3 regions of the Promicromonospora sp. NPDC019610 genome follow, and region 1 is predicted to be linked to each of the others. Evidence: predicted binding sites of a transcription regulator. Region 1 holds the regulator's gene; each other region holds the start of a gene.
The links. The regulator LexA, encoded in region 1, represses DNA repair genes until DNA is damaged. The targets are predictions, from matches to a motif close to TCGAACANNTGTTCGA.

Region 1 (9,463 bases):
CACCTGTTCACACCCGAGCAGCCGGACGTCAACTGGAACCACCCCGACGTGCGGCAGGAGCACGAGGACGTGCTGCGGTTCTGGTTCGACCGCGGCGCGGCCGGCATCCGCATCGACTCGGCGGCGCTCATCATCAAGGACCCGGAGCTGCGCGAGGTGCCCGCGACGCCCGGCCCGGGGGAGCACCCGCACCTCGACCGCGACGAGATCCACGACGTCTACCGCGGCTGGCGGCGCGTCGCCGACGACTACGCGGAGCCCCGCGTGCTGGTGGGCGAGGTGTGGCTCGCGGACCAGGAGCGGTTCGCGCAGTACCTGCGGCCGGACGAGATGCACACGGCGTTCAACTTCGACTTCATGGCGCGCCCCTGGGACGCCAAGGAGCTGCGCGAGTCGATCCGGACCACGCTCGAGGCGCACGCCCCGGTCGGCGCGCCGGCCACGTGGGTGCTCTCCAACCACGACGTCACGCGCCCCGTGACCCGGTACGGCCGCGAGGACTCGTCCTTCGACTTCGCCGCCAAGCGGTTCGGCACGCCGTCCGACCTGGACCTCGGCACCCGCCGTGCGCGGGCCGCGTCGCTGCTGGTCGCCGCGCTGCCCGGCGCGCTGTACGTCTACCAGGGCGACGAGCTCGGCCTGCCCGAGGCCGACGTGCCGCGCGAGCTGATCCAGGACCCCATGCACTTCCGCTCCGAGGGGGTGGACCCGGGCCGCGACGGCTGCCGCGTCCCCCTGCCGTGGACGCGCACGGGCGCAAGCCTGGGTTTCGGGCCCGACGACGGCGCGGCGCCCTGGCTGCCCCAGCCGGCGGGCTGGGCCGACCTCTCGGTCGAGGCCCAGGACGCCGACCCCGGCTCGATGCTGAGCCTGTACCGCCAGGCGCTGCACCTGCGTCGCGGCCTTCCCGCGCTGCACGCCGAGGAGTTCGCGTGGCTCGACCTCGGCGGGGACGACGTCCTCGCCTTCACCCGCGGCGCCGGCCTCGCCTGCGTCGCCAACCTCGGGACGACCCCCGTCCCTCTGCCCGCCGGGGCCACCGTGCTCCTGGCGAGCGGCCCCGTCGACGGTGTCGTCGGACCGGACATCGCTGTCTGGCTCGGCCTGCCGTCCTGATCCTCGGCACCCGGCCGAGAACCACCTTTCTGCCCCCAGACGTGCCGACCCAGCGGCACACGACCAAGGAGTGACAATGAAGTCAGCAAACAAGCGCGCGGCGTTCGCCCTGGCGGGTGTCCTGTCGCTCGCGGGAACCCTCACGGCCTGCGGTTCGTCCTCGGACGCCGCGGACGAGCCCGAGGGCCCCGTGACCATCGAGGTCTCCATCGACGCCGGCCTCGAGCAGGCCGCGATCGACGCGTTCGACGAGCGCATCGCGCAGTTCGAGGAGGCCAACCCGGACATCCAGGTCGAGACCAAGGAGTTCACCTGGTCCGGCACCACGTTCGCCGCCGAGCTCGCGGGCGGCACGCTGCCCGACGTCTTCCCGATCCCGTTCACCGACGGCCGGGCCCTCATCGAGCGCGGGCAGATCGCCGACGTCAGCGAGCTCGTCGCCGAGCTGCCGTACGCGGACCAGTTCAACCCCACCATCGCCGCCGCGGGCCAGGACGCCGAGGGCAACATGTGGGCCGTGCCGATCGCCGCGTACAACCAGGGCCTGCACTACAACCGGGCCCTGTTCGAGGAGGCCGGCCTCGACCCGGACAACCCCCCGACCACCTGGGACGAGGTGCGCGAGGCCGCGAAGGCGATCTCGGACAAGACCGGCCAGGCCGGCTACGCCCACATGACGCAGAGCAACACCGGTGGCTGGATCCTCACCACGGAGACCTACGCGCTGGGCGGCCGCATGACCGAGGGCGAGGGCGAGGACATCACGGCGACCGTCGACAACGACGCCACGGCCGCGGCCCTGGAGATGCTCCGCGAGATGCGCTGGGAGGACAACTCCATGGGTTCCAGCTTCCTGTACGACTGGGGCACCATCAACCAGGACTTCGCCGCCGGCAAGATCGGCATGTACGTCTCGGGCGGGGCCAACTACCCCAACCTGTTCACGCAGAACCAGATGAACCCGGACGAGTACGGCGTCACGGTGCTGCCCCTGGAGGGTGACGACGCCGGCACGCTCGGCGGCGGCACGCTCGCCGCGGTGAGCTCGGCGGCGTCCGAGGCCGAGCAGGCCGCGGCCGTGAAGTGGATCGACTTCTACTACATCTCCAAGCTGACCGACGAGGAGCAGGCGGTCGCCGAGGCCGAGGTCGCCGCCGAGACCGACCAGCCCGTCGGCGCCCCCGCCCTGCCGATCTTCGACCGCGAGACCTACGAGCAGCAGCAGAGCTGGATCAAGGACCTCGTCAACGTCCCGCTGGAGAACTTCGCGCCGATGACGGACCAGATGTTCGACCAGCCCGTCATCCCCGAGCCCGCCGTCGCCACCCAGGACGTGTACGCGGCGCTCGACCCGGTGGTCCAGGCGGTGCTCACGGACGAGAACGCGGACGTCGACAAGCTCCTCGCCGACGCCCAGACCCAGGTCCAGGGACTGCTCGACCGCAGCTGACCCGCCGATGACCACACTGTCCAGCCCACTCCGGACGACGGCGGCCCCGCGGCCGTCGTCGTCCGGACCCCGGCCGCGTGCCCGCCGCACGCCCCGGGACTGGCTACGCGACGGCGGCCTGAGCACCCTGATCATCGCGTGTCCGATGATCCTGGTCTTCGGGGTGTTCTCCTGGTTCCCGATCGGCCGGGCGCTCGTCATGAGCCTCCAGCAGACGAACCTCATCTCGACCCCCGAGTTCGTGGGGCTCGACAACTTCGTGTTCGTGCTGCAGGACCCGCTCCTGGGCAAGGCCGTGGCCAACACCCTCTGGTTCGCGCTGCTCGCCCTGGTGTTCGGCTACCCGCTGCCGCTGGCCGCCGCCGTGCTGATGAGCGAGGTGCGGCGCATGCGGGGGCTGTTCTCGGCGCTCGCGTACCTGCCCGTCGTCGTGCCGCCCGTCGTGGCCGTGCTGCTGTGGAAGTTCTTCTACGACGCCTCGCCCACCGGCGTGTTCAACACCATCGCCGGCTGGGTGGGCCTCGGGCCCTTCCCCTGGCTGCAGGACGCGTCCAGCGCCATGCCGTCCCTGGTGCTGGAGGCCACCTGGGCCGCGGCCGGCGGGACCGTCATCATCTACCTCGCCGCCCTCGTCGGGGTACGGACCGAGCTCTACGAGGCGGCCGAGGTGGACGGCGCGGGCGTATGGCGCAAGATCTGGCACGTGACGCTGCCGCAGCTCCGCGGCGTCCTGTTCATCACGCTGATCCTGCAGGTCATCGGCACCTCCCAGGTGTTCCTGGAGCCGTTCCTGTTCACCGGCGGCGGCCCCAACAACGCGACCCTCACCATCCTCATGCTGATCTACGACTACGCGTTCGGCAGCAGCCTCGGCGGCAACTACGGGGCCGCCACCGCCCTGAGCCTCATGCTCGCCGGCGTCCTCGCCGTCCTGTCCGCGATCTACTTCCGCGTGACCCGACCCTGGAGCAGCTGACATGGCAGGAAACAACCGGCCGGGTGCCGGACCCGCCGTCGCCGAGCGGGGCATCGTCTCGTCCCACGACCGGCGGCGGGCCAGCGTGCGGGGCTCGCTCGGCGTGCTCCAGGGCGGCCTCCTGGTCACCCTGGTGCTCGCCGGGCTCGGGCCGATCCTCTGGCTCGCCAAGGCCGCCGTCACCCCCACGCAGGACACCCTGCGCCAGCCGCTCGGCCTCTTCCCGAACGGGATCGACTGGGCCAACCTCACCACCGCGTGGGGCCGCGCCGAGATCGACCACTACTTCGTCAACACGCTGATCCTCGCGGTGGGGGCCTGGTTCTTCCAGCTCCTGGTCGCGACCACGGGCGGCTACGTGCTGTCCGTACTGCGGCCGCGGTACGGCAACCTCATCTTCGGTCTGGTGCTGGCGACGCTGTTCGTGCCGGCGGTCGTGCTGCTCGTGCCCCTGTACCTCACGATCCTCGACGTGCCGCTGCTGCACATCAGCCTGCTCAACACCTTCTGGGCGGTCTGGCTGCCGATGGGCGCCAGCGCGTTCAACGTGCTGCTCGTCAAGCGGTTCTTCGACGGCCTGCCCCGCGAGGTCTTCGAGGCCGCGCGCGTCGACGGCGCCGGACCCTTCCGGCTCCTGTGGTCCGTCGTGCTGCCCATGTCCAAGCCCATCCTCGGCGTCGTCTCGGTGTTCGCCGTGATCGCCGCCTGGAAGGACTACCTCTGGCCGCTGCTGGTGCTGCCCGACCCGGACCACCAGCCGCTGTCCGTCCGCCTGCCCGCGATCGCGCCCTACCTGGAGCTCGACGTGTTCCTCGCGGCGCTCGCGATCTCGACGGTGCTGCCCATCGCGCTGTTCCTCGCGTTCCAGCGCCTGTTCCTCAGCGGGGCGGGGCTGGGCGGGGCTGTCAAGGGGTAGCCGGCGGCCCCGGCCGGCCCGTCCTCGCGGGTGCGCGGGCCGGGGCCCGGACCAGGTCCGGACCCCGGCCGGACCTGTGGACGAGGCAGGGTGGATGTCGGTGGTCCGGCCTAGGATCGAGCGTGTGACCAGCCTTCCCGACGCACCCGCCGCAAGCACCGATTCCGCCGAGATTCCCGAGGTGGAGGAGCTGCTCGACCTCGCCGTCGGACAGCTCGGTGGCGGGCGCAGAGAGGGCCAGCACCGGATGGCCGTCGCGGTCGGCGAGGCGATCGACAAGGGCGAGCACCTGCTGGTGCAGGCGGGCACGGGTACGGGCAAGTCGCTCGGCTACCTGGTGCCCGCCGTCCGGCACGCCGTGGCCGCGCAGTCCAAGGTCATCATCTCCACCGCCACGCTCGCCCTCCAGCGACAGGTCATCACGCGCGACCTGCCGCTGGTCGCGAAGGCCGTCGCGCCGGCGCTGCCGCGCGAGCCGCGCATCGCCCTGCTCAAGGGCTGGCACAACTACCTGTGCGTGCACAAGGTGGGCGGTGGCTACCCGGAGGACGAGAACACCCTCTTCGACCTGCCCGGCGGCGAGGACCACCCCAAGACCGAGGAGGCGGCCGGCGGCGCCGCCCGCAGCCGCAGGCGGGACGACGGCGCCTCGCTCGCCGACCACGTCCGGCGCCTGCACGAGTGGGCGGGCGAGACCGAGACGGGCGACCGGGACGACCTCGTGCCCGGCGTCCCGGAGCGGGCCTGGCGCCAGGTCTCCGTGACGGCGATGGAGTGCCTGGGCGGCAGGTGCCCGATGCTCGCGGAGTGCTTCCCGGACAAGGCCCGGGCCGCCGCCCGCGAGGCGGACGTGGTGGTCACCAACCACGCGATGCTCGGCATCGCGGCCACGGGCAGCCCGGGTGTGCTGCCGGAGCACGACGTCGTGGTGGTCGACGAGGCGCACGAGCTCACCGACCGCGTGACGTCGTCGGCCACCGTGGACCTGTCCATGGCGTCGGTGGAGAGCGCGGCGCGGCTGGCCCGGCGGCACGCGGGCACCAACACCGACACCCTGGACGCGGCGGCGCAGAGCCTCGGCACCCTGCTGGTCACCGCGCCCGCCGAGCGGTTCCCGAACGGCCTGCCTGACGAGCTGCGCCTGGCCGTCGGCGCGGTGCGCGATGCCGCGCGCGAGGTGCTGAGCACGCTCAAGCCCGAGGGTGGCAAGGGCGCCCCGGGCAAGGACGCCGGCCAGCCCGACCCGGGACTGAAGATGGCCCAGGGCGCCATGCTCCAGCTCTTCGAGACGGCCGAGCGCATGGCGGCGCAGGACACGACCGCGGACGTGCTGTGGTGCTCGCGTCCGGACAACGGCTGGGGCGGGTTCGGCGACAACGTGACGCGGCTGCACGCCGCCCCGCTGCACGTGGCCGGCCTGATCCGCACGCACCTGCTGGGCGAGTCGACGGGGGTCTTCACCTCGGCGACGCTGGCGCTGGGCGGCACCTTCGACGCCGTCGCCGGCACGCTCGGCCTCAACGGAGCGGACGCCCCGCCGTGGCAGGGCCTCGACGCCGGCAGCCCGTTCGACTACCCCAAGCAGGGCATCCTCTACATCGCGCGGCACCTGCCCGCTCCCGGCCGCGAGCCGACCACGGAGGCGCAGCTCGACGAGATCGCCGAGCTCATCACCGCTGCCGGCGGCCGCACGCTCGGGCTGTTCTCGTCGCGGCGCGCCGCGAACGCCGCGGCGGAGGCGATGCGGGAGCGCCTGGACTTCCCGATCCTGGCGCAGGGTGACGACCAGCTCCCCACCCTCGTGCGTGAGTTCGCCGAGGACCCTGCCACGTGCCTGTTCGGCACGCTGTCCCTGTGGCAGGGCGTCGACGTGCCGGGGCCGTCCAACCAGCTCGTGCTCATCGACCGCATCCCGTTCCCGCGCCCCGACGACCCGGTCAAGGCGGCGCGCGCCCGCGCCGTCGAGCAGGCGGGCGGCAACGGGTTCATGGCGGTCTCGGCGCAGCACGCGGCGCTCCTGCTCGCGCAGGGCGCGGGACGCCTGGTGCGCAGCATGGACGACCGGGGCGTCGTGGCGGTCCTCGACCCACGGCTCGCGACGGCGCGGTACGCGTCGTTCCTCACCCGGTCGATGCCCGGGTTCTGGCCCACCACCGACCCGAAGCTGGTCCGCGCCGCGCTCGCCAGGCTCGACACATAGCCTGAGGGCATGGCAGCCCCTTCGGACGTCACCGCAGCCCAGCCCGCCGGGTCCCGCACCACCAAGATCGCCGTGGTGGGTGCGGGGGCCGTGGGATCGACGCTCGCCTTCGCGGCGCTCACTCGCGGCTCGGCCCGCACCATCGCCCTGCTCGACATCGACCGGCAGAAGGTCGACGCCGAGGTGCTCGACCTGCAGCACGGGCTGATGTTCACGTCGCAGGCGCACGTGATCGGCTCGGACGACCCGGCGGTGTGCGAGGGGGCCGACGTCGTAGTGGTCACGGCGGGCGCCAAGCAGAAACCGGGACAGAGCCGCGTCGACCTCGCGGAGGCGACGATCGGGCTGATGCGCACCATCCTGCCGGGCCTGGTCGAGGTGGCGCCCGACGCGACCTACCTCATGGTGACCAACCCCGTGGACGTGGTGACCTACGCGGCGCTCAAGATCTCGGGGCTGCCGCGCGAGCGGCTCTTCGGCAGCGGCACCGTGCTCGACTCGTCGCGGCTCCGCGTCGTGCTCGCGGAACGGTGCGGGGTCGCCGTCGGGAACGTGCACGCCTACATCGCCGGCGAGCACGGCGACTCGGAGATCGCGCTGTGGAGCTCCGCGTCGATCGGCGGCGTGCCGCTGCTCGACTGGGTGCCGGTCGGCGGCGCCGCGCCCCTGGACGCCGCGGTGCGCGCGGAGGTGCACCGCGAGGTGGTCGACTCGGCCTACCGGATCATCGCGGGCAAGGGCGCCACGAACTACGCCGTGGGCCTGGCCGCGACCCGCATCATCGAGGCGGTGCTCAAGGACGAGCGCCGGATCATGCCGGTGTCCTCGCTGCTGGACGACTACCACGGCATCAGCGACGTGTGCCTGTCGGTGCCGTCCCTCGTGGACCGGCGGGGTGTCACGAGCACCGTGCAGGTGCCGATGTCGGACGACGAGCTGGCCGGGCTGCGCGCGTCGGCCGACAGCGTGCGCGCGGTGCAGCGGCGTTTCGGGTTCTAGCAGCAACGGCACAGGCCCGACCACCGTGAGCCGGTGGTCGGGCCTGTGCTCGTCTCGAAGCCTGTCGAGACCTCAGAGGCTGCGCAGCACCGCGACGACACGACCCAGGATCTGCGCCTCGTCACCCGGGATGGGCTCGTAGGCCGGGTTCTGCGGCAGCAGCAGCACGTGCCCGTCGGTCTGCTTGAAGGTCTTGACCGTGGCCTCGCCGTCGATCATGGCGGCGACGATCTCGCCCTGCTCGGCCACGTTCTGGCGGCGCACCACGACCCAGTCCCCGTCGCAGATCGCGGCGTCGACCATCGAGTCGCCCGCGACCTTGAGGAGGAACAGCTCGCCGTCACCGACGAGCTGGCGGGGGAGCGGGAAGACGTCCTCGACGACCTGCTCGGCGAGGATCGGGCCACCGGCCGCGATGCGACCGACGAGCGGCACGTACGACGGCGGCGGGGTGCTCGCGTCGTCCGGCACCGAACCGCCCCAGTGGACCTGGCCGCTGCGCCGCGGCTCGGGCCAGTGGATCTCGCCGCGCGTCGGCTTCTCGACCTGCTCGGCCAGGGGCTCGACGAGCTCCATGGCGCGCGGCCGGTTGGGGTCGCGGCGCAGGAAGCCCTTCTTCTCCAGCATCTGGAGCTGGTGCTTGACGCTCGACGGGCTGGCCAGCCCGACGGCCTCGCCGATCTCACGCATCGACGGCGGGTATCCGCGCGTCTCGAACGACTGCCGAATCGTGTCCAGCACAAGGCGCTGCCGCTCGGTGAGGCGGTCTGCCGGCGAGATCGCGTGCACGTCGGCGACCGCCCCGTCGCCCGGCGCGTCCAACGTGGCGACACCCGAGAGTGCCGTGTCGACGGCTCTCGTGTCGCTGGTCCCGTCCCGTCCCGTCATGCCCGTGCCCCTCCCGTTCCGACAAATGTTCTCCTGTGCGCTGCCCACTCTAGATCACAAATGTGCTCGGCTCAAACGAATGTTCGAGCGCGTCTCGACTTCTACGGTGTCCCGTGCTACACAATGGTACGAGCGTTCGACGAACGTGTGTATGACGGACAAGAGTTCGAGTCACCTTACGAGGAGGGGCCATGGGGGACGTGATCCCGCTGCGGCAGTACACCCCGGCGTACGGGCCGGCGTATGCGACGGTGTCCGGATCGGGCGCGGCCCGGGCCTATCGGCCGGGACCGGCGTACACCCCGGGCCGGGTGCCCGCGCCGCCCCGGCCCCGTCCCGCTCACTCGTACACGCCCCGCGGCCCGCGCACGGTCGCCGACCGGCTCGGTCTCGCCGGGCTGCGGCTCACCCGGCGCGGCCGCTTCGTGCTGGTGCTGCTGGCGATGCTCGTGGTCGCCCCGATGGCCACGTGGGGAGCGACCGCCGTGGCGAGCTCGCCGGGCGAACCCACGGAGGTCCGGGTGCACGCCGTGCAGCCGGGGGAGACGCTCTGGGGCTTCGCCGAGCAGATCGCGAAGCCCGGGGAGGACGTGCGGCAGGCGGTCGCGCGCCTGCAGGACCTCAACGAGATGACGTCGGGCACCGTGCGGGTCGGCGAGCTCCTCCTGCTCCCGAAGGACTGACCGGAAGGCCCTCGAAAAGTGGCCGGACGCCCCGACGAAGTGGACGGAGGCCACGATTCGCCGTCAAATGTTGCGGCGATGTTGCATGGGGGTGGTTTGCCCGCTTACGGTCGGGGCGCGACCGGATGTCTCCGGTCCGTGGCCGACCACGCAGGAGTCAGCATGCACTGCCCGTTCTGTCGCCACGCCGACTCGCGCGTGGTGGACTCGCGGACCGCCGACGACGGCCTGTCGA
Region 2 (9,463 bases), on a different contig from region 1:
TGACGATCAGCGAGGACGACCTGCACGGCGGCGTGGACATCCTGGAGGCGTCGCTGAAGGCGGTGCTGGACCGGTAGAACTGGACCGGTAGCGGCGAGCCGGCGGTCAGCCCTTGGCGTCCGCGTAGCTCTCGGTCACGGCGACGCTGAGCGGGAAGTCGACGGGAAAGTCGCCGAACAACAGCCGGCCGGCCTCGTCGGCGGCGTCCCGCACCTCCTGTGCGACGACGTCGGCGAGCGCCGCCGGGGCGTGCACCACGATCTCGTCGTGCAGGAAGAACACCAGGTGCGGCCTGCGGTCGAACGGTGCCGGGGCGAGCCCGGGGACGCCGTCGGACGTGTCCTCCCCGAGCGCCCAGAGCCGACGCCGGATGGACGCGATCCAGCACAGCGCCCACTCCGCCGCGGTGCCCTGCACCACGAAGTTCCGGGTGAACCGGCCCCAGGACCGGGTCTGGCTGCGGGCCCGCGACTGGGCGTCGGCGCCGGCGTCCTCGTCGAACGCGGAGCCCTGCACCGCGGCCCACGACTCGCCAGGCAGGGGCGAGCTGCGGCCGAGGCGCGTGGTGACCACCTCACCACGCTCCCCCGCCCGGGCCGCGCGTTCGACCAGGTCGATGGCCTGCGGGAACGCGCGCGCCAGCCGGGGCAGCACCTGGGCGCTGACGCCGGTCGTGCCGCCGTACATGGCGCCGAGCATCCCCACCTTGGCGTGCTCGCGGGAGTCGACGGCGCCGGTGGCGACGATCCCCGCGTACATGTCGGTGCTCGCGCCGTCCTTGGTGCGGCCGGCGGCGGCCATGCGCTCGTCGCGGGCCAGGGCGGCCAGGACGCGCGGTTCGAGCTGCGCGGCGTCGGCCACGACAAAGGTCCAGCCGGGGTCGGAGACCACCGCGCGCCGCACGTTGTGCGGGAGCTGGAGCGCGCCGCCACCCGTACTGGCCCAGCGGCCGGTGACGACGCCGCCCACGACGTACTCCATCCGGAACCGCCCGTCGGGCGCCCAGGTGTCGAGCCAGTTCCAGCCGTTCGCGGTGTAGAGGCGGTAGAGGCTCTTGTACTCCAGGAGCGGCGCGATCACGGGGTGGTCGAGCTTCTCCAGCTCCCACTTGCGCAGGCTGCGCGAGCCCACACCCGCGTACTCCATGGCGCGCAGCAGGTCCTGGTGGGAGTCGGGGTTGAGCGTGGGCGGGGCGTCCAGCGCGGCCCGGATCTGCTGGGCCAGGGCCTCCAGCTTCGCGGGCCGTGCCCCCGGCCGAGGCCGCGGGCCGAGCGCCTCGGTGAGGATCTCGTCGTGGATGTCGCCCCGCCACGGGAGGCCGGCGTGATGCATCTCGGCGGCGGCCAGCGCGCCCGCGGACTCCGCCGCGAGCAGGAGTCGGAGCCGTCCGGGGTCGGTGCTGTCCTTGACCGCGCGGAGCTGGGCGGCCAGCTCCGTGACGGGGTCGAGCGGGTCGTCTTCTGCAGCACCTCCTGCAACGCTGGCCAGGATGGTGACGGAGGGTTTGCTCTCGCCGAGGTCGAAGAGCGCCTCGGCGCCGGGGTGCCGGTCGGGCCGGACCAGCGCGGCCGCCGTCGGACCGCCCGGTGGCGGGATCGGGGTGAGCCGGTCCCAGGCCGTAGGACCGGCCTCGGCGAGCGCCGTGTGCGCCGAGAGCGCTGAGGCGCGGAGCACGGCGTGCGCGAGCCGGAGGTCGTGCGCGCGGTCGACCCGGACCCCCTCGGCGAGAAGGGCGGGGTACCAGCCGTTGGTGTCGTCCCAGGTCCAGCGGACGCGAGCCGTCTCGCCGGCGGCCACCTCCTGGGCCAGGGCGGGCGTCTCGACAGCCCGCAGCTCTCCCTCGGGCACGCCCGTGTCGGACACCGGCCGCAGGCCGATGCCGGAGCCGTCCCGCGAGACCACCGTGTGCATGGGCCCAGTCTGCCGTGCGCCACTGACACTCGGCGGACGGGACAGCCCGCAGCATGAGGCGGTCCATGAGTTGTCCACAGATCTTAAATCTGCCTAGAAGCACGTACGGATGTTCTATATCGTCGATGCATCGCCGGTACGAGGCCGAGCGCCGGATCGAGGGGGTGGACCGATGGTGCTGACACAACCGAGCGCGACCACCGCAGGGGCACGCTCGCTCGAGGAGATCCTCACGGACCTCCAGGACGTGACACGAGAGCTGATCGGCGCCGCAGGCCCGACAGCACTGGACGGGGCTGCCCTGGGCGGTGCAACCGGGATCGGCGTGCGCCTCACCGCTGCGTCGCCGCTGCTGCGCGCGGTGTGCTCGCAGCTCGACATCCTCCGGATGACCTGGCTGCCTCGCATCGAGGCGGACGGCATGTGGGCACTCGACGGTTCGCGGACGTTCCGCACCTGGCTCGCCCGCCGGGAGAAGGTGACCATGCGCACCGCGAGTCGGGAGGCGCTCACCGGCGAACGTCTGCTCGAACACCTTCCGGCCACGCTCGCCGCCGCTCTGACCGGGCGGCTCGGGATGGACCAGGTGCGCGCGATGGTCGACGTCGGCCCGACGTCGGACGACCGGCGCAAGGCACTGGCCAGCCCGGTCGACCCGGGACGGGTGAGCGTCACGCCTCGGGGCGGGACGGAGACCGTCACGACGCCGGGCGACGGGACGACGAACCAACCGGACGCACCCGAGCACCCCGAGGAGGCTGAGACGGCGACCGACGGTGCCGGCGGCTCCGGGCGCGCGGCCCTGTCCCCGACCGGAGAGGAGCTGCTCCTGGATCTTGCCGACCAGCACGGCCCGCTCGTGTTCCGCCGGTTCGTCGACCGATTCGCCCGCGTCGCCGATCCTGAGTCCGACGAGCGGGGATACAAGCAGGCGACGGAGCGCGAACACCTCGACGTGGCCAAGACCTTCGGCGGCTACCACGTCAACGGGTTCCTCACCGATGAGCACGGCGAGGCGCTGCGGGCCGCGATGGACTCGGTGATGGGAGCGCCGACACCGGGCGACGAGCGCACACCCGCACAGCGTCGCGCCCAGGCACTGGCCGACCTCGCCCGCACCGTGCTCGACAACGGCCTCTCCGGAACCGGTGCGGCCGTGCGACCACACGTCACCGTGACGGTGTCGTGGACGGAGCTCGCCCGCCTGACCGGGCAGTTCTCCAGCCAGGTCTCCGGCCAGGTCTCCGGCCAGTCCGGCGATCGGCTCCTCGGTCAGCCTTCCCCGTCCGCCGGGCACACCATCCAGGAGCCGACCGGCCTGACCGACGTCACCGCGGCACCCGCCCGGTTCGGGATCTCCGCGTCGCTGGTCCCGACCGCCACGCTGCGCCGTCTGCTGTGCGACTCCGCCGTGACCCGGGTGGTCTTCGGGGCGGACAGCCAGGTGCTCGACGTCGGACGAGCGCAGCGCACCGTCACCGGACAGATGCGCCGCGCTGTGATCGCCCGCGACAGACACTGTGTCTACGTCGACTGCACCCAGCCGCCCGCTCGGTGCGAGGTCCACCACGCCGAACGCCACTGGGCCGACGGCGGCGACACCAGTGCACGCAACGCCGCACTGTTGTGCTGGCATCACCACGACCTGGTCGACACCACCGGCATCACCATGCGCTGGACGGGGAATCCCGGCGGCGCCCGCCACTCCGGCTGGACCCTGGTCAACCGGCACTGCACGGAGATCACGCCGACGGCCAGCCCGCACCGAGCGATGAGGGAACGGAGATGAAACAGCCCGAACCGTGCGCACGGGCGCGTACCGCTGCGCTGCCCCGGCCGCCGTGTCGGCCGGGGCGGGCAGGTCGGTCAGCCCGCGACGTCCGCCACGGCGCGGGCCCGGCCCACGACGAAGGCGGCGTGGAGCACCGCGGGCGGCGTCAGGTCGCCGACCAGCAGGCCCTGGGCCGTCCGCTCCAGCGTCGCGAGCCCGAGGTCCCGGGCCAGGACACGCGCCTGCTCGACGTCGGACCGCTGCCGCACCGTGAGCACCGGCCGGCCGGTGGCCGCCGCCGCGAGCAGGACGTCGCCCAGCAGCAGCGTCACGCGGCGTACCGGGGGCGGCGCTGCCGTCGGCGGTCGGACAGCCTTCGCCGAGGACGCCTGGGCCTTGAGCTTGCGGATCCGCTTGCGCCAGAAGTCCCAGTAGCTGTTCTCGAGCGACCAGGCCGGCGTGATCGTGGGACTGACCAGGCGGATCGCGCCCTTGTCACGCACGAACAGGCCGACCGGCTCGTCCCGCTCCTCGCGGCGCTCGATCGTCACCGCGACCAGCCTGGCCCGCACCGACAACAGGGTCTGGACCGCCTGTTCCCCCGCGGCCGGCAGGCGCAACTGCCGGGTGTCGCCGTCGGAGGTGACGACGGAGAGCGTCAGCTCCTGCCGCACCTCGTCGATACCCACCTCGCCGACGTCGCGGACCAGCACGAGCCGGACGTTCGCCGGACGCCGACCGAACCCCACGACGTCTCGCGGCCGGCCGCCCGCCCCCGTGCGCTCGGCGATCACGCGCAGCTCGTCGAGGTCGAACCCGTCGCCCTCCAGGCGCTGGAGCACCGGGGTGCCGCCCGCGCCGAGGCCTCCGTCGGGCTTGGTCCGCACCTGGGTGAGGGCGAACGCCCCCTCGCAGAGGGTGCTCAGGGACCTGTTCCACAGGAGCGGGCTGGTCCAGCTCCGCTGGAACCGCGGGTCGCTGCCCGACGGGCGGCCGGTCACGACCTGCCGCACCTGGCCGGCGTCCGTCGTGGCAGGCGCACCCGCCTCGGTCTCGCTGTCCCAGCCCAGGTAGGCCAGGCCGCGCGACCCGCTCTGCGACGTCCACCAGCGGGCCCCGAGCGGCACCCAGCGCGGGAGGTCGATCTCGTCGTCCGAGCCCTTGCCGGATCCGCCGCGGCCTGTCGCTGGGCGGCCTGTCACGGCGCGACCGGACGCACCTGCGGCATTCCCCGGCCCGCCCGAGACAGCTCCCGAAGGTCGGACAGGTCCGGCCGGGTCCGCCGCCCGCTCCAGCACCTCGCACATCGCCCAGATCTCGGCGAAGGCGTCGAGCAGGTCGGACTCCGTGACGGCGTCGTCGCGACCGGCGAGGCCCGCGACGAGGCCGCCGGCGACCCGGACGAGACCGTCGAACCGCACGTTGCCGACCAGCTCGGGCGCGACCTGGTCGAACCCGGCGACCCGCACCCGGCCCGCCAGCGCGGTCAGCGACTCCGCGTCGTCCGCCCCGAGGTGGGACAGCCCGCCCGACATGAGCCGACCGACGACGTCGCGCACCTCCGCGAGCGCCTCCCGCCGACGTTTCAGCACCGCCGGGGACGGGGCACGGCCCGCGGTCTCCGTACCACCCGCCGCCACCGCACCAGCAGCAGCCGACCCACCAGGTCCTGTCGCCGATCCGGCCGCCCGGGGCATGGACTGGGCGACGATCGCAGCAGCGCCCGTCTCCCTGCCCGCGGCAGTGCCCCTACCCGTGCCAGCGCCAGCGCCGGTGCCCGTGCCCGGGTCAGCGCTTGCCGGCGCCACGTCGGGCGCGACCCCGGTCGCCCACAGGCAGGCCGCCACGACGTGCTGGCACACACCCGCCGTCGGGCAGTCGCACGCGACCGCGGCCGGACCGCGGCCGTCCACCCGCACCGAGATGCCGGACACGTCGAGCACCGCGCCCTTGGCGTCGTACGACACCTCGGTCACGATGTCCTTGCGGGCCCGGCGCAGCAGGCCGGCATTGCCGAGCGCCTTGAGCGCGTCGTCGTCCAGGCCTGCGTAGGGCGCCGCCCACGCGTAGGTCTTCCGGTCGCTCATGAGAGCACCTCCCCCAACCACTCGGCGAACCGTTCGGGCGTGAGCGCGGCGACCTCCATGCCGCACTCCGCCAGGTGCCGGGCCGTGCCCTGGTCATAGACGGGTTCGGCCGCCTCGTCCAGGGCGGCGAGCCCGAGCATGGTGACGCCGGAGGACGCCATGCGCCGCACCGTCGTCAGCAGGTTCGACACCGATCCGCCCTCGTAGAAGTCGCTGACCAGCGCCACCACGGTCCGTGACGGGTTGCGGACCTGCTGCTCCGCGTGCCGGACGGCCCGTGCGATGTCGGTGCCGCCCCCGAGCTGCGCGGTCATCAGGACCTCGACGGGGTCGGCGGCCAGGTGCGACATGTCCACCACCGAGGTGTCGAACAGGTAGAGCTGCACGTTGATCCCGGGCAGGCCGGACAGGATCCCGGCGCACACCGCGGAGTACAGCAGCGACGGCGCCATCGAGCCCGACTGGTCGACGAGCAGGATGACGTCCCAGGTCAGGGTGCGCTTCGCCCGGGCGGAGAAGCGGACGTCCTGGACCGTCATCCGGCCGTCGGCGTCGACCCGGCCGAGGTTGGCGCGCAGGGTGCGCTTCCAGTCGAAGTTCCGCGCGACCCGGTGCATCGACCGGCGCGACCGGTCGATGCGGCCGTTCACCGCGGTGGCGAAGCGAGGCCGCAGCCGCCGCACGACGTCGTCGACGACCCGGCGGATGATCCGCCGCAGACCCGCCGCGGCCTGGTCGCCCAGGGCACCTCTGACCTGCAGCATCGCGACGGCGAGCTCACGCGACGGTTCGAGGGTCTCGAGCGCGGTCTCGTCCTGCAGGAGCTCCGTGAGGCCGTACCGGCTCACGGCGTCGACCTGCATGCGCTCGAAGGTCTCCCGAGGGAACAGGCTGCCGGCCTCGCTCAACCAGCCGAGCGCGGTGACGTCGACGCCGTGCGGCTGGGACCCGCCCAGGCCAGCGCCCCCGCCACCTCCGCGCGCGCCGCCGCCCTCACCCGGGCCGGTGCCGCGACCGACGCGGTGCCCTCGGGCCGTGTACTCCCGGTCGTACAGGTACCGCAGGGACCGCTCCAGCCCCTGGTCCTGCTGACCGACCTGGAGCTCGTCGGCCGCGTACCGGCCCAGCACCAGGCGCCAGCGCCGGGCAGCCTCGTCGTCGGAGACCGACGGCGCCGCGTCAGGTGCGTCAAGCTCTTCGGACGCCCCGCGTCCGGGCACCCGACGTCGGGACCCCCCGAGATCGGACGCCGCCCGACCGGTCGCGCTCATGCTTCTCCTCCTGCCGTGCCGGCGCCGGCGGCGTCCACGGCTCTCGTCGTTGCGGACGCCGGGCCCCAGTGGGCCAGCCCGTCCCGTTCCAGCACCGCGACCAGCTCGCGGTCGAGGGCCAGGCCGGTCGCCAGGTCCTCCTCCGACAGCGCGACCCGAACGTCCACCTGGTCCACCCGCGCCCCGGTCTGCTCCGCCACGCGCTTCGCGAGCCGGTGCGTCTCGGTGGGCCGCAGCCACGTGAAGGCCCGCCGCAGGTCGGGCAGCACCGCCAGGAACGCGTCGCCGTCGAGCGTGCGCAGCGCGTCGTCGACGGCGTCGAACATCTCCGGCGTGTGCAGGATCAGGTCGGGCGCGGCGCGCATGACGCCGCCCAGGAACCGCACGGCCGCCCCCGGGTCCGCACCCGCGGACAGGGCTCCGCGCACCCGGCCGACCAGGACGTCGTCGGTCACCTCGCCGTCGGTGAACCCCAGGGCGAGCAGCGCGCCCGCGACGGCGGGCGCGGTGCCCTCGTCGTCGCGCAGGCGCGCGAGCTCGCGCGCTACGGCGATGCGGTTGACGGCACCGTCGGCCCGGTCCGCGCCGCCGTCTGCCTCGCCGCCGTCCGCTGCCGCCGCGTCCCGGAGCAGGGAGCGCAGGCCGATCAGGGTGCCGATCGCGCCGTCCTCGTCCTCCGCCCGGACTTTGCCCAGGTCGCTGACCAGGTAGGCAGCGGTCGCGAGCGCCTGGCTCACCAGGTCGAGCAGCTCGCCCGCGTACTCCTCGGCGCCCAGCTCGACCCGCGCCTGCCAGAGGCCGAGCAGCCGGCGCGCACCCGAGACGACGGAGTCCACGTCGCGGTCGGTGTCGAGGGTGACGCGCAGCAGGGAGACGATCCGGGGCAGGTGCGAGCCCATCCCGATCACCAGCGCCTGCGCCACGAGCCGCGCGAGGGCGTCGACCGACGCGGCCGCAGCCCCGGGCGCCGAGCCCGTCCCAGTGCCGGCCAGCCGCGCCTCCGCCTCGTACAGCCGGGCGACCGCCACGGCCTCCAGGGTCGCGCCGAGGTGCACCATCTCCACGAGCCGCGCCTCGACCAGCGGCGTCCAGCAGTACTGCCACTCCTCCGTGATCAGGCCGAGCCCTCGGCCCGCCACGTGGTCCGGACCCGAGACGAGCTGTCCGAATCCGGCGCCGACGAAGTCGAGCAGCGCCAGCACCTGGCGCTTCGCCCGGTGCGACGGGGTCCGCCGCGCGTCGAGGCGTGCCGTACGCGGCAGCGAGTCGTCGACGACGAGCCGCACCGCGCGCACCCGCTCACGCACGTCGCGCACGAGCGGCGGCGATGCGCTGCCGGGCGGCAGGTCGCCCAGGGCCCGGCCGCCGAACACCTCCGCGATCGCCAGCCCCAGCGGCCGCTCCGGCTCGCCCGGTCCGCCGACGCCTCCGTCGTCCTGCACGTAGCACGAACGCATCGCGTCCAGCAGGTCGGTGCGGCCCGCGAAGGCGCGTTCGCGCAGGTCAGCGAGCCGGGTCGCGGACGCCGCCGCGGCGGCCACCTGCGGCAGGCTCACGGCGTGCCCGCGTTCGACGGCGCCACGGGCGACGTCGACCAGGATCTCCGCTGCGAGGGCGCGGGCACCAACGGGGCCGGACGCGACACCATCCACGCCGTCCACGCCGTCCACGCCGTCCACGCCGTCCGTGCCATCCGTGCCAGCCATGCCGTGCGCGCCGTCCGTGCCGGCCATGCCGTGCGCGCCGTCCGCCGCCAGCTCCCGCAGGTGCGCCGCGTGCAGGCGCTCGTAGTAGCCGGGCGACGGCATGCCGGCGCCGTACCCGCGCAGTCCGTCGAGCCGCTCGTGGTCGTAGCGCACCAGCCAGGCCTCGCCCTGTGCGATCGGGCCGAAGCCGCCCTCCGGCTGCCGGTCACGCACCGGGGCGCCCTCCGGCGCCCCGGACAGCGCCTCCACCAGCGCGAGCGTGTGGAAAGCCCCGGTCACGACGAGCACCGGTCCGCCGGCCCCTGCCGTAGCAGTACCTGGCGCCGGCCCTGCTCCCGTCAGCTCGGTGCCCGCTTGCGCCGTCGCAGCACGCGATCGGCCCGGCAAACCTGCTCCTGCTGCCAGCTCTGCTCCTGCTGCCGGCCCCGCCGCCGCCTCGGCGATCCGGGCCGACATCCGTGCCTCGCGGTCCAGGGACCCGTCGGCACTGAGCACGCTCTCCTCGTAGTCGAGGCGCGCGAGCGCCGCCCACGCGAAGACGTCGTCGAAGAGGGCGCGCCAGTCCGCGAGCTCGGAGCTGCTCCGGGACTCGAACAGGTGGTCCCAGACCTCGTCGTGGTCGCGGCACCCGAGCCGGCGCGCGAGTGTCGCGACCGCCTCGGAGTGCGCCAGGTAGCGCTCGGACATGAGGGTCCGCGCGAACGGGTCGGGCTGCGT
Region 3 (9,463 bases), 110 kb from region 1:
ACCGCGTCGAGCGCGAGCTCGGCCTCACGCTGCGCTCCGGAGCGTGGATCGACCGCTTCTTCGAGCGTCGGCTGCTGGGTGGACCCGTCCCGTTCCCGAAGGTTTTCACCCCGCACGCCGACCAGCCGCACCGGGAGACCCCCCAGATCGACCGCCGCCACGAGCTCGCGCGCCACGAGGTAGATGTCCCGCGCGACGTCCGTGGGCCCGTCCAGCGTCCGCGACCGGGTGAACGTCGCGAAGTCGCTGGAGCGCACCTTCACCGACACCGTGCGCGCCAGCACGCCCTGGTGCCGCAGCCGCGCCGCCACTCGGTCGGACAGCTCCAGCACCCGGCGGTTCACCGCGTCGGCGTCGTCCTGGTCGGTGCCGAAGGTGGTCTCGGCGCCGATGCTGTGCTCGCGCTGCTCGGGGACGACGGGGCGCGGGTCGCGACCCCAGGAGAGGTCGTGCAGGTGCGCGCCGCTGACCCGGCCGACGGCCGCCTGCAGGCTCGGCAGGTCCGTGCGGGCCAGCTCCGCCACGGTGGTGATCCCCCACGCGGCGAGCGACTTCTCGGTCTTCTCCCCCACGCCCCACAGGGCGCCGACGGGCAGCGTGTGCAGGAAGTCGACGGTGGCGTCCACGGGGACGAGCATCAGGCCGTCCGGCTTGGCGTGCGTGGAGGCCAGCTTGGCCACGAACTTGTTCCGGGCGATGCCCACCGAGGCCGTCACGCCGTGCTCGGCCTCGATGCGGCGGCGCAGCTCGGCGCCGATCATCGTGGGCGGGCCGAGGCGCCGCCGGGCCCCGCTGACGTCCAGGAAGGCCTCGTCCACGCTGATCTGCTCCACGAGCGGCGTGACCTCCTGCAGCAGGCCCATGACCGAGCGGGAGACGTCGCGGTACAGCTCGTGGTCGGGCCGGACCACGACGGCCTGCGGGCACAGCAGGCGCGCCCGCGTCATCGGCATCGCGGACCGGACGCCGAAGGCGCGCGCCTCGTAGGTCGCGGCCAGCACGACGCCGCGCTCCTGCGCGCCGACGATGACCGGCAGGCCACGCAGCTCCGGCCGCCGCGCCAGCTCGCAGGACGCGAAGAACGCGTCCATGTCCAGGTGCAGCACCGAGCAGCCGGACTCGTCCGACCCCCAGTCCCGCCTCGCCGCCGCTGACCGCGGCCCCTTGCTCACGAACGTGCTCCGTTCCCGTACTTGCCCAGTGCTTGTCTGCCGGCTCCTGCCGGCGCCGGTCAGGACGCCTCGGGCACCAGGGACAGGCGCTGCGTCGCGAACCCGGTCTCCGGGTCCACGAGCATCGCCACCTCGTCCCGGAAGTCCTCTGCGCACGCCAGCAGCTCGTCCGCCCGCGCGGGCTCCACCTGCTCCGGGCGCCCGGCGTCCACGGCGGCCCGCAGGGGCGCGCCGGACGCGAAGTAGCCCGACCAGGCCGCGAGGTCCGGTTCGGCGTGCGCGAGCATGTCCCACACCGTCCGCGCGCCGGAGCGCGCCGACGGGCGGCCCCGCAATGCCACCACGGCCGCGGCCGAGCGGATGGCCGCGAGGTGCGCGTGCACGAACCGGTCGCCCGGGTCGGCCGCACGCGCGGCCTCGGCGAGCTCCGCGTCCGCCTTGCGCAGCAGTGCGGTGACACCCGGCGGGACGGCGCGTGGCACGAGCATGCGTGCCGAGACCACGTCCCGCCCGCTCTGAGACTGCATGGTGCCCATCTCGAACCTCCGATCGAACCCCTTGTGCGACACTATCGAACATACGTTCTATCCTGTCAAGCGCACCGCCGGCCCGGGAGACACTGTGCTCATGGCCCGCCGCTCCGCCCGACGCCGCCCATCCTCCTCCGCACCACTGACATTCCCCGCCGAGCTGCCCGTCGGCCCCGTGCCGATCAGCACCGGTACCGCCGAGGTGGTGCGCGACCCCGACTTCCCTCAGCGGGTGACGCTGCACGTCAACGGCGTACCGAGCTCCAGCCTCGACCTCGCCGACCCCGGTTTTCTCGACTTCGAGTACATGCAGCAGATGGCCGCGTTCGTGGCACTCCTGCCGCCCGGGCCGCTGCGGGTGCTGCACCTCGGGGCCGCCGGCAGCGCCTTCGCGCGGCACGTGGAGCACGAGCGGCCCGGCTCCCGCCAGCTCGGCGTCGACCTCGACCCCCGCCTCCTGGAGCTCGTGCGCGAGTGGTTCGCCCTGCCGCGCTCGCCCCTGCTGCGCCTGCGCGCCGACGACGCGGGACGCGCCCTGGCCTCCGCCCGCGACGCCTCCTACGACGTGGTGGTCCGCGACGTGTTCGCGGGCGACCGCACGCCCGCGCACCTCGTGGGCACGGGGTTCGCGGCCGAGGCGCACCGCGTGCTGCGCCCCGGCGGCGTCCTCCTGGTGAACTGCGCCGACCGGCCGCCGCTGACCACCGCGCGCCGCGAGGTCGCGAGCCTCGCGGAGGCCTTCGGGCCGGATGCCGCGGTACAGGGCCGGCTCGCCGCGGTCGCCGAACCCGCGATCCTCAAGGGGCGCCGGTACGGCAACCTGGTCCTCGCGGCCGTCCGCGCGCTGCCCGCGGACCCGCCGCAGGACGACGTCCGGCCGGACAGCCAGGACGGCAGCCCCGAGGACAGCCGCAACAGCACCCGGGACGCCGTCGGGGCGGAGGGCGCGCACGAGGGCGCCCAGGACGCCGCACAGGGCCCCCAGGGGACCCGCGACGTCCTCGAGCTCCCGGACCTGCGGGACGCCCGCCTGGGGCGCGCCCTGCGCACCCTGGCGGTGCCCGCCACCCTCCTGGCCGGCGACGACGCGGCGGCGTTCGCCGGCACGGCGGCCCCGCTGGCGACGCCGGCTTCCTGACCACCCCGTACGTCTGACACGTCGCACCACCCCGTACGTCTGACACGCCGCCCGGGCGCGCGAAGAAGGCCGCCCTCCCCGGAGGGAGGACGGCCTTCTCACGAGTTACGTCAGAGCGGCACGACTGCTTCCGCCTGCGGACCCTTGGGACCCTGCGTGATCTCGAACTCGACCCGCTGGGCCTCCTCGAGAGACCGGTACCCGTTGGACTGGATTGCGGAGTAGTGCACGAAGACGTCGGCGCCGCCGCCGTCCTGGGCGATGAACCCGTACCCCTTCTCCGCGTTGAACCACTTCACAGAACCCTGCGCCATGCTGTCCTTCGACCTTCCGTCCGGGATCCGACGGCGAGCCCGTTGCCCGCCCCCGTGCCGCAATGCTTTCCCGACTTGCTCACGACACGGCGGACGTGGCCTTGGTACGTCACTGCAACGTGCGCCAGTGTGGCATGGACCACTCAAATGTGCCACGGAACACGCACATTTCTGCCGCAGCTATGACACACCGGGCCGCAGAGTTACCTGCAAACCCAGCTCAGCGCCTGTTTTCGGGCGCCGAAGTCGGCACGCTCCTGGGCACTGGCTGGGAGGTCGGCAGTCTGCATCGAGGTCGGCACAGGCCTGTGCCGACCTCGATGCAGAGTGCCGACCCGGCGGACCGGGGTCAGGGAGACTGCCGACCTGGCGGGCCGGAGGCTCAGGCTCTACCTTCTGCGCCCGAACCGCCGGCTCAGTCGCCGTTCTGCTGGGCGAGGAACCGCTCGAACTCCGCGCCCAGCTCCTCCGCGCTCGGGATCGGCGTGGTCTCGGCGAGCAGGCTCGGCCGGCCGATCGACCGGGCGAAGGCGTCGTACTGCTCCTCCAGCGCCTTCACGACGGCGGCGATCTCGGTCGACTCCGCGACCTGCTTCTCCACCTCGATCTTGGCGTCGGTCGCGGCCTCCTCCAGCGCGGGGATCGCCAGGTCGAGCCCGGTCGCCCGCTCCGTGTGGTGCAGCGCGACCACCGTGGCCGGCGGGTACTGCGACTGCGCCAGGTAGTGCGGCACGTGCACGGTGAAGCCGAGCGCGTCGTGCCCCGCCTCACCGAGCCGGTACTCGAGGAGCGCGGACAGCGAGCCCGGCACCTTCACGCTGCCGAACCACGACGTGTAGTCGTCGACCAGCCCGGGCCGCGTGGCGTGCGCCGTCAGGGACAGGGGGCGGGTGTGCGGCAGCCCCATCGGGATGCCCTGGATGCCGACCACGAGGCTCACGCCGAACCGCTCGACGAGCTGGATCAGCCCGGCCACGACGCGTTCCCACTGCAGGTCCGGCTCGGCGCCGTGCAGCAGCAGGAAGCCCGTGCCCTCGGCGTCGGTCAGGTGGTCGACCGCGAGGTAGGGGGCCTGGTAGTCGGCCCACCGGTCGGAGTCGAAGGTCATGGTCGCCCGCTTGGAGCGGTAGTCGAGGAGCTGGTCGACGTCGAACGTCACCAGACGCTCCACGCGGAACTCGTCGATCAGGTGCTCGACAGCGAGGTCGCCCGCACTGCCGGCGTCCACGAAACCGCGGACGGCGTGCAGGAGGACGGGCCCGTCGGAGCTGCCGGGCACGCTGCGACCCAGCGTGCGCTCCACCGCTGCCTCGTCGACGTCGTAGATGCCCTGGGGGTCAAGCACGTGCGCTCCCTCGCTCGTCGGAGTACTGCCGATCACCCGGTCCGAAAGGGTGTCTGCTCTGGTCCAACGTCGGGACGGCCGGGTGTCTTCCCGTTACGCCCACAGCGTCGCGAGCAGTTCCCCCATCAGCGGCCGGGCAGGCGCACGACGGACACGAAGAAGTCGTCGATCTGGCGCACCACGTCGATGAACCGGTCGAAGTCCACCGGCTTGGTCACGTAGGCGTTGGCGTGCAGGGAGTAGGAGCCCACCACGTCCTCCTGGGCGTCCGACGTGGTGAGGACCACCACGGGGATGTGCCGCAGCATGGGGTCGCCCTTGGCGACGGCGAGCACCTCGAGGCCGTCCATCTTCGGCAGGTTGAGGTCGAGCAGCACCAGGTCAGGGGTCGGCACCTTGGCGTACTGGCCCTGCTTGCGCAGGAACTCCAGCGCGCTCACGCCGTCGCCGACCACGGAGACGTTGTTCGCGACCCGGTGGTCCTCGAACGCCTCGCGCGTCATCAGGACGTCACCCGGGTCGTCCTCCACGAGGAGGATCTCCATCACCTTCTGACCGCTCACGTTGACCACCCGGCCCGTACCTGTCCCATGGAGTCCTCACCGGCGGGCCCCTTCGTCGCGCCCCGCCGTCGGCCCTGGTCAGGCCGCTTCATTGAAGCGTAGTCGACTGGGCCCGTTCGGTCGAAAGGCGCCCCGTGGCAGGTTGCCCCTGCCGCCGGGCCAGGGTGAACCGCACGATGGTGCCGCCGCCGTCCGCCGGCTCGATCCAGATGCGGCCCTTGTGGTACTCCACGATGCGTTTCACCAGCGAGAGGCCGATGCCGGTGCCCGCATACTGCTCGCGCGAGTGCAGACGCTGGAAGATGACGAACACCCGCTCCGCGTACTGGGCGTCGATGCCGATGCCGTTGTCCACCACCGAGATCTCCCAATGCGCCCGCATGCTGCGCACCTCGATCCGCACGTTCGGCGTGCGCTGCGGGTCGCGGAACTTGAGCGAGTTGCCGATCAGGTTCACGAAGATCTGCTGCAGCAGCGCGCGCTCGCCGTGCACCACGGGCATCGGGTCGTGGACGATCTCGGCCCCCGACTCCGCGATTCGCTCCGACAGCTCGGACAGCGCCGCCGTGAGCACACCCTCCAGCTCCACGTCCTCGCGCGGCACGCCCGTGCGGCCCACGCGCGAGAAGCTCAGGAGGTCCTGGATGAGCCGCTGCATGCGCTTGGCGCCGTCCACGGCGAACTCGATGTACTGGTCGGCGCGCTCGTCGAGCGACCCGCCGTACCGCTTCTGCAGGAGCTGCGTGAAGCTCGCGACCTTGCGCAGCGGCTCCTGCAGGTCGTGCGAGGCCACGTAGGCGAACTGCTCCAGGTCGCGGTTGGACCGCTCCAGCTCGCGCGCCTGCTCGCTGAGCAGGGTGTGCGCGTTCTCCACCTCCTGGTGCGACAGGCGGATCTCCTCCACCTGGTGCACCAGCTCGCGGCGCATCGTCTCCACGTGCATGGCGAGCAGGGCCACCTCGCCCGTGCCGGCGGGCCGGATCTCCCGCCCGAGCACCCCGCTGCTCACCACGCGGACGGCGGCCGTCAGCTCGGTCAGCGGCCGGATCACCCAGGACTCCAGGGCGAGCCACATCATCGTGCCCATCAGCACGACCACGAGCACGAGCGTCGCGACCGCCCCGAGCAGCAGCCGTTCCCAGACGGTCCGGGTCTCCACGATCGCGTCCCGCTGCGCCCCCAGCTCGGCCAGGTAGTGGACGACGGCGGCGTTGGCCGCCGCGTACAGCGCGTCGCCCTCGACAGTGGGCGGGGCCGTGCTGAGCAGCTCCATGCGGCAGGCCACCTGGCCCGCCGGCGCCGCCTCGACGGCCGCCACCACGGGCTCGGCGTACTCGTCGAACCACGCGTCGGTGCGCCGGACCGCCTCCTCGTAGGCCCGCGCCACCTCGGCGTCCGACTGCAGGGCGCGCCGCTCGACGTCGCCCAGGAGCATGATGCGGCCGGTCGACCCGACGGCGCGCGTCCAGGGTTCGAGCGCGGCCTCGTCGCAGGTGGCGCGGTAGGCGCGGAGCGACGAGTCGGCGTCCGCGAGGGCCAGGGAGGCCCGCTCACCGTCCACCAGGGCCCGGTAGTAGGGGCCGTCGGCGCGGGCGTCCAGGCCGCGGGACTGGACCAGGGCGAGCACCGCGACGGCGAGCGCGAGGACGAGCATGGCGGCGACCGCGCCGAGCAGCCGCGCGAGGCGACGACGCATCGACACACCGGTGAACCGGTGCTCGTCCGGCACCAGAGTCATGCCCGCGACCACTCCACCGAGTCGGCCAGGGTCGAGGTGCGTTCACCGGGCTCCGTGGCGCCGGCGCCGGCCCAGCCGACGAAGAGCAGCGCGGCGTCGTCCACCAGGGGGCCGCCGTGCAGCGCGCGCACCCGGCGCAGCACGCGGGTCACGACCTCGTCGGTGCCCTGGTCCATCTCGTGCTCCACGACGGAGCGCAGGCCGTGCGCGCCGAGGCGCGGCATCCGGCCGTGCGCGCTGGGCGGCAGGACGGGCGTGCCCCCGGGGTCGGCGCCCACGGCCGCCTCTACGAGCCCGTCCGTGTAGAGCACCGCGGTCCACACCTCGGGCAGGCGGACGCGGTGCGCCACCCAGGTGCCCTCGACGGGGATGCCGAGCGCGCGGCCGCGGTCGGACGACGGCAGCTCCTCGCACCGGTGGGTGGCGGTGGCCTTGCCGTCCGGCGTCTGCGGCACCACGAGCAGCGGCGGCAGGTGCCCCGCGAGGTAGACGTCCATGTGCGCGCGGTCGGCGGAGATCACGGCCTGGCAGATGGTGACGAACACCTCGGGGCGGCCGCGCTCGGCCAGGAGCACACGCTCCAGCAGGGGCAGGACGTCGTCCGCGGGCGTGTCGGCGAGCACGAGCGTGCGCCACGCCGTCCGCATGGCGGCACCGAGGGCGGCCTCGTCCGGGCCGTGCCCGGCGACGTCGCCGATGACCGTGACCAGGGTGCCGTCGGGGCGCTCGACCGTGTCGAAGAAGTCGCCCCCGAGCAGGCCGTTGCCACCCGGCAGGTAGCCGACCATGACGGAGACCCGCTCGTCGGTGACGAGCTCCTTGGGCAGCAGCGCGCGCTCCAGCCGCGTGGTCTCGGCCGCGCGCACCTCGCTGCGGAACAGCGCGATCTGCTGGGCGGCGGACCGGCGGCGCAGGGTCGCGTAGCGCAGGCAGCGGGCGAGCGCGTCGCCGTCGACGTCGCCCTTGACCAGGTAGTCGTCGGCGCCGTTCGCGACGGCGGCGGAGCCCAGGTCGTTCGCGGTGTTCCCGGTCAGCACCACGACGGCGGGCTGCACGGGCAGCACCTCGATGCCCTCGATGACGCGGCGCAGGGCCTCCAGCCCCTCGGCGTCGGGCAGGCCCAGGTCGAGCAGCAGGCAGTCCACCGAGACCATGGACAGGATGCCGAGCGCCTCGTCCACGGAGTGGGCGCGGTGCAGGTCGGCGCGGAGGTCTGCCTCGACGTCCGCGTCGGCGAGCAGCTCGCTCACGAGGAACGCGTCGGCGTCGTCGTCCTCGACCAGGAGCACCGAGATGGGGCCGTCGAGCCGGGTCGGGCACGCCTCGGGTCCTGACCCGCCTCCGGGCCTCGCCGATCCTGCCCCGCCCAGTGCCATGGCGGCGATCCTATCCAGCGAGATGACGCCGTGTCAGCGGACAGGCCGACGGTTGGGCGATAATGGTCGGCCGGTTGATTGCGACCGGAGTTTTCTCGCTGGTGGAACACGGAGGTAGGGCGTGACGGGAATCGCGGGCGAGCTCGCCCACGAGCAAGCAGTCGTCGACACGATGTACGTCCGCTTGGACACCCTGCGCGGCACCACCGCGAACCGCCTGCGGGACGTGCGCCTGGCGGGTGCCTCGGGCACGCACCAGAACCGTTCCGAGCGGGACGCGTTCGCCACGCTGTACGAGGACCGCGCGGCGCAGCTCGACGCCGTCGAGGACCGGCTGGTCTTCGGCCGGCTCGACCTCGCCGAGGGGTCCGGGGACGGCATGGTGACCCGGTACGTGGGGCGTATCGGGCTCACCGACGCCGAGCACCGGTCGATGCTCACGGACTGGCGCGCCCCGGCCGCCGAGGCCTTCTACCGGGCCACGGCGCTGCACCCGGGCGACGTGCGGCGGCGACGGCACCTGGTGACCAAGGGTCGTTCGGTGACGGGACTGGAGGACGAGGTCCTGGACCTCGACGGCGACATCGACGCGGACGCGCTCTCCGGCGAGGGTGCGCTGCTGGCCGCGATGGCGCAGGGCCGTACCGGCCGGATGACGGACATCGTCGCGACCATCCAGGCCGAGCAGGACCGCATCATCCGCTCCGACCTCTCCGGTGCTCTGGTGGTCCAGGGCGGCCCCGGCACCGGCAAGACGGCGGTGGCGCTGCACCGCGCGGCGTACCTCCTGTACGCGCACCGGCGCCTGCTGGAGCGCTCCGGTGTGCTGGTGGTCGGGCCGTCGAGCGCGTTCCTGCGGTACATCGACCAGGTGCTCCCCTCGCTGGGCGAGACCGGTGTGGTGTCCACCACGATCGGCGACCTGATCCCCGGCATCCGGGCGACCGCCGTCGACGAGGGGCAGGTGGCCCGGCTCAAGGGTCTGCTGCTGTGGCGCAAGGTGATCCGCCGGGCCGTGCGGGCGCGCGAGCGCGTCCCGCGGCACGACGTCGAGGTGCGGGTCGAGGGGCACGACTTCGTGATCCGCCCGCGCGACGTCGCCGACGCGATCGCGCGCGCCCGCCGCACGCACAAGCCGCACAACCTCGCCCGCGCGTCGTTCGTGCGCGACATGCTCGGCCGGCTGGCCGACCAGTACCGCGACTTCGACGGCGCCCCGCTGTCGTCCGAGGACCGCGCGTCGGTGACCGAGGACCTGCGCTCCGACCGCGACGTCCGCGTCGCCCT

Region 2: a site for LexA is predicted at 2,013-2,028, ahead of ACH45N_RS20995 (DUF222 domain-containing protein). Genes of this name have one in related genera too.
Region 3: a site for LexA is predicted at 1,744-1,759, ahead of ACH45N_RS10950 (SAV_6107 family HEPN domain-containing protein). Genes of this name have one in related genera too.

What each region holds. Positions count from the first base shown of each region.
Region 1 is NZ_JBIRXX010000001.1:2,335,530-2,344,992, forward strand. It holds gene ACH45N_RS10405 (glycoside hydrolase family 13 protein) at 1-1,116, shown strand, start outside; gene ACH45N_RS10410 (ABC transporter substrate-binding protein) at 1,193-2,566, shown strand; gene ACH45N_RS10415 (carbohydrate ABC transporter permease) at 2,574-3,542, shown strand; gene ACH45N_RS10420 (carbohydrate ABC transporter permease) at 3,544-4,458, shown strand; gene ACH45N_RS10425 (ATP-dependent DNA helicase) at 4,583-6,658, shown strand; gene ACH45N_RS10430 (L-lactate dehydrogenase) at 6,668-7,657, shown strand; gene lexA (transcriptional repressor LexA) at 7,730-8,545, opposite strand; gene ACH45N_RS10440 (LysM peptidoglycan-binding domain-containing protein) at 8,737-9,228, shown strand; gene nrdR (transcriptional regulator NrdR) at 9,391-9,463, shown strand, end outside.
Region 2 is NZ_JBIRXX010000002.1:2,089,503-2,098,965, forward strand. It holds gene ACH45N_RS20985 (aspartate aminotransferase family protein) at 1-77, shown strand, start outside; gene ACH45N_RS20990 (bifunctional 3'-5' exonuclease/DNA polymerase) at 106-1,911, opposite strand; gene ACH45N_RS20995 (DUF222 domain-containing protein) at 2,084-3,700, shown strand; gene ACH45N_RS21000 (hypothetical protein) at 3,778-5,769, opposite strand; gene ACH45N_RS21005 (VWA domain-containing protein) at 5,766-7,040, opposite strand; gene ACH45N_RS21010 (DUF5682 family protein) at 7,037-9,463, opposite strand, start outside.
Region 3 is NZ_JBIRXX010000001.1:2,446,995-2,456,457, reverse strand. It holds gene ACH45N_RS10955 (DNA polymerase IV) at 1-1,172, opposite strand, end outside; gene ACH45N_RS10950 (SAV_6107 family HEPN domain-containing protein) at 1,232-1,699, opposite strand; gene ACH45N_RS10945 (spermidine synthase) at 1,800-2,840, shown strand; gene ACH45N_RS10940 (cold-shock protein) at 2,951-3,154, opposite strand; gene ACH45N_RS10935 (proteasome assembly chaperone family protein) at 3,570-4,499, opposite strand; gene ACH45N_RS10930 (response regulator) at 4,625-5,044, opposite strand; gene ACH45N_RS10925 (ATP-binding protein) at 5,151-6,800, opposite strand; gene ACH45N_RS10920 (PP2C family protein-serine/threonine phosphatase) at 6,797-8,176, opposite strand; gene ACH45N_RS10915 (HelD family protein) at 8,298-9,463, shown strand, end outside.